DNA from 2 places in the Acidisarcina polymorpha genome. Region 2 is predicted to be linked to the other one. Evidence: predicted binding sites of a transcription regulator. Region 2 holds the regulator's gene; the other holds the start of a gene.
What was found. Region 2 encodes LexA, which represses DNA repair genes until DNA is damaged. Its sites were predicted from a motif close to CANTTCGCTTTTTATTCGC; they were not measured.

Region 1 (2,410 bases), 600 kb from region 2:
GGTCTTCCGTTCTAACGTCATGATGCGCGGGCATGACCAGCTTGCGAGCATCGTTTATTGCGGTCGTGATGGGACCTCTTGCAATGGTGAGCAACGCATCTTGTGCTTTGCCCGCGCGGGCATCGACTAAATTAAGAATCTCACCCTTAAGCTCGCCCACGATGGCTGTATGGGGCTCAGAGACAAAGTCGCGCACCGTGGCCGAGTGCCAATGATAGCGCCGCGCCAGATGGTTCTCGGGATTCATTCCTTGCTGTACGACCGCCCATTCGCCCGATTTTGTAATCGCGAAGGAGTGGAGGTAGAGCTGAAAGCCGTCGGCTACGGCGTTGTTGTCTACGCGCGCGGTGAGCCGGCTGGTTCGGGCCAGCGCATCTCCGTCCAGCCCATTCCTCAGCGAGAACGCACGCAGCTCGTCCGGTGTACGAACCGAATGCCGTCCGCGGCCACCGCAGAACATCAAGCCAAGATCCGAGAAACGCGGGTTCAACCCACGCTTCAAGGCTCCCAGAACCGACGTCGTGATGCCGGAGGAGTGCCAGTCCATCCCCATTACGGCCCCATATGCCTGAAACCAGAAGGGATCACTCAATCGCGTGAGGAACTCAGAGTGTCCGTAGTTCAGGATCACCTGCTCGGCAATGGCAGTACCCAGTTCTGTCATCCGATTGGCCGGCCATGAAGGGACCCGCCCGCCGTGGAGTGGGAGATCGGCTATGCCGGAGCGTTTCATTGATTCTGATCACCTCACCTCCCTATTCGCCCTTTATTCGCTTACAATCAAATTGTGGCAGATGTTTATTCCGACCTTGATTTGACCTGAAAGGTTTCCAGGCTATGGCAGCGGAAGAGATCTCAGCCGAACGACATCAATCGAATCAGCCCACGGTCCGCAAAATCATTCATGTTGACATGGACGCCTTTTACGCCTCCGTGGAACAGCGGGATAATCCAGACCTTCGTGGGAAGCCCGTCGTGGTTGCATGGACGGGCAAGCGATCCGTCGTTTGCGCAGCGTCCTATGAAGCCAGGAAATTCGGGTTACGTTCTGCGATGCCGGCAGTGACTGCGGAGCGGATGTGTCCACACGCCATCTTCGTACTGCCAGACTTCACCCGATATAAAGCCGCTTCACAGGGCGCTCGCGAAATCTTTCATCGGCACACTGACCTGATCGAACCGTTATCGCTCGACGAAGCCTATCTCGACGTCACGGAGAGCAAACTGGGGTTGCCAACCGCGACGCGTGTCGCGAAGATGATTCGGGAACAGATCCGTGAGGAACTGAATCTCACGGCGTCCGCGGGGGTGGCGCCAAACAAGTTTCTGGCGAAGATCGCATCGGATTGGAAAAAGCCGAATGGGCTCTTCGTCATTCAACCTCACGAGGCACAAGGCTTCTTGCTGTCGCTACCAGTAGGTCGCATCCCCGGCGTTGGACAGGTGACCGAAACACGCATGAAAACAATCGGGATTGCGACGGTTGGTGACATCGGCGCGATGGATATCTCCACACTGGAGCATCACTTCGGCCGGTACGGCCGTCGCCTACACGAACTCTCGTGCGGCATCGACCACAATCCTGTTGTTTCCAATCGGGCGAGCAAATCCATTTCGGCCGAGGACACGTTCGAGATCGATATCCCGCTGGCGGAGACTGAACCGCTAGTACGCAAACTTGCAGAAAAGGTCTGGGCCGCTTCACGCCAAGATGCTCGGATGGCGCGCACCGTAGTCCTCAAGCTGAAGACGAAGGAGTTCAACACGCTGACCCGAAGTCTCACCCCGCTCGTCATGCCGACTTCGCTTGCGGAGTTCACGGAGGTCGCCCTCTCCTTACGAGAACGAGTAGAACTCGGGTCAGGACAGCTTTTCCGTCTGGTTGGCGTCGGCTTGAGCAATTTTCAAGAGGACCCAGATCCGACTTGGCTGCTCTTTGAAAGCAATGCGAGCGCCGAGGTTGAAGCCGTTTTGGCATCCAACGACTAGATCATATGGACCGTAAGAAAACTACTTCCGCCCACCGCCAGCTTCGTGCTTCTTCAATCAAATTATCTAACGCCTATCACCATTTGGACGCCTTGCTTCACACGATGCGGTGTATCTCGCAGTATGAGGACATCCTGTGCGAACTCTCCCACGAAGCAAAGCGGGCAGGTGACCTGTCTCCGGAGATAAGCGAAGAGCTTCGCGGCATACTTGAAAAGATCCCGGCCCATGAGTATGTGCTGGATCTCGAAGCCGTGAAGGGCGCCTTCGTCAAACCGAAGACGTCGAGAAGAGTCGGCTCGAGAAAGCCTGCTGAGTCTGCACCGGTTCGCAAGAGCCCCACTCCTGCCAAAAAGAAGTCCAGGAGGGCGTCATCGAGATAGCAAGCTGGAATGTCAACTCGATTCGCGCGCGTGCGGAA
Region 2 (2,410 bases):
TGCCGGCCTTGCTGCCCCTTAGCGGGCGGGGAGGCGTCTTGGGCGTCGCCCTGAGCGGAGCGGGCCCTTCCGTTCTAGTGGTGACTGATGTCGGGAAATCCATCGCCGATGTGCGTGCAGCGGTGGAGGAGAGGATATCCGACACTGGGATCGAGATCCTCGAGACCGATATCGAAGACCGCGCCGCCCTGGTTCATTTTGGGCAAAAAATGTCTGCCTGAGCATACGGGTGGCCAGCAGCGAGACATCTCTATGAATTGTTGTAGGGCATGTTACGGAAATGTTACCTAAGTTTTCTTTACATGAGAACGAAATAGCCATAACTTCGCTCCGTGGGCAGTTCTGGGGGAGGGCTGTCCTAAGCGCCTGTGGCTTCTCTGAAGCTCAGGCGCTTTTTTATTTGGGCTGAACATAGAAAATGGCGATGCGTCGTCGCGGGCCAATCCGGGGTGTCTGCGACTTTCGCGTCCGCTTCGCATCTACTATGTGTTGAAACAAGTATTCTGAAGTGGAACTTGGATTCGAGTGCGCGAAGGAGGAACATGGCTGGGCTTGGAATAACTGAAGTGAGTGACGGTACGTTTGATCAGGAGGTGCTGCAGTCAAAACAGCCCGTCCTGGTGGATTTCTGGGCTGCTTGGTGTGGGCCATGTAGAGCGCTGGCGCCGATCGTTGACGAGGTTGCAACCCAATACACCGGGAAGCTGAAGGTCATGAAGATGGACGTCGACAAGAATGCAGCAACTCCTGGGAGATATGGGATCCGCGGGATTCCGGCGTTGTTGATCTTCAAGGACGGCAAGGTCGCTGACCAAATCGTTGGGTACGTCCCCAAGGACATGATCGACAAAAGCATCGTGAAGGTGCTCAGTTGAGGCTGTGAGGGTGCTGAACGGGCCGGTTCGATGAAGCAGGGCTCAGTCAGACAAGGAAAGGCCTGGATTGTGATCCGGGCCTTTCCTTGTCTGCGCCTATGCAAGTCGGTTGCCGCCCCCGCTTAGGAGCACTTGCGAACAACGCCAAGAACCTTCCCCTGAACCGAGAGGTCCGCCAGGGGAACGAAAATTGGATCCATCTCGGTGTTCGCGGGCTGCAACCGTACCACCTGCCCTTCAATGTAGTAGCGCTTCAAAGTGGTCTCCGACCCCTTGACCAGCGCAACTACAATCTCGCCTTCACGAGCAACGTTGGTGCGCTCGACCAAGACATAATCGCCATCAACAATGTGCTCATCGCGCATGGAATCGCCTCGCACCCGCAAGACGAATGCCTCTCGATTGCCGACAATATCGCTGAAGGAAAATGTGTCGGCATTCTCGCTCGCCTCTACCGGGAGTCCGGCTGCAATCCCACCCATCAGCGGCAGACGATCTAGATTTCTAGAGCGGGCGCGCGGAGGAAGGACGTCAATCGAGCGACTCCGATTGTGGCTGCGTTGCAGCAGCCCCTTATTCACCAAGTTGGTGATGTGCTTGTGCACCGTCGCCAGTGACTTCAGGCCAAGTCCCCTTGCAATCTCCTCGTAGGACGGAGAATATTCGTTTTTCCGAACAAATTCGGCGAGAAAGTCGAGCACTTCTTTTTGCCGTCGAGTAACAGCCATGCCATCATTATAGAGAACAAAAGGCGAATTGCATCGATTTTTATTGATTTTGTCCTTGACTCATGTTGTTCCAGAACCGAACGGCACCTGAGATTCTCAAGTGAAGGCGTCAGCTCGCATACACATGACTTCCGCAGTCGTTGTAGCCGCGCCATGGTTGGTGCCATAGTAGTGAAGTCGGGCGGCAGCGCCATCTACTCGCGGGGATAAAATCGCTCTCCACGCTAAATAGCGGTGGAGGATCGCGGAGACGTTACTTACAGCGCGAACCAGAAGCTTTGTCTTAGGCCTTCTCAGTATTAGGTTCTTGTCTTACAGAGAGTCAGCCGCAGCAAGGTTGCTCGCCCCGATTTAGAACGAGTGGCAGCCTTTCCCATTAACGAACTCAGCCGGCATAAGAACTCATTGATTTAGTTGTGCATTCTTCACCCGCGAGCGATCTTTGGAGGCGAGGCTTAGTAGCAGACCTCAACGGGTGGCGGGTAGCGAATGCGGATATTGATAGCGGAAGACGACGCAGCGTTGGGATTGTTTCTGAAGCGCGGGCTCGAGGCTGATGGCCACCAGGTGCGTTGGACTATGGACGGCGATGCGGCGACTGCCGCCTTCATCGCCGAAACACCCGATCTTACGATTCTGGATCTGAACCTTCCTCGCCGCAATGGGGGTGAGGTGCTGGCCTCCATCCGCGCACTTGGAGACGAATCTCCTGTGCTGATTTTGACAGCCAGACAGGAGATGGAGGTCCGAATCAGCTGCTTGGATGCCGGTGCGGACGACTGCATGATCAAGCCGTTCTCGCTCGAA

Region 1: the regulator LexA is predicted to act here: its motif matches at 756-774, upstream of dinB (DNA polymerase IV).

Annotation. Positions count from the first base shown of each region.
Region 1 is NZ_CP030840.1:6,650,405-6,652,814, forward strand. Features, by position in the region: gene ACPOL_RS28480 (DUF763 domain-containing protein) at 1-733, opposite strand, end outside; gene dinB (DNA polymerase IV) at 838-1,989, shown strand; gene xth (exodeoxyribonuclease III) at 2,369-2,410, shown strand, end outside.
Region 2 is NZ_CP030840.1:137,918-140,327, reverse strand. Features, by position in the region: gene thrB (homoserine kinase) at 1-221, shown strand, start outside; gene trxA (thioredoxin) at 543-875, shown strand; gene lexA (transcriptional repressor LexA) at 998-1,603, opposite strand; gene ACPOL_RS00705 (response regulator transcription factor) at 2,093-2,410, shown strand, end outside.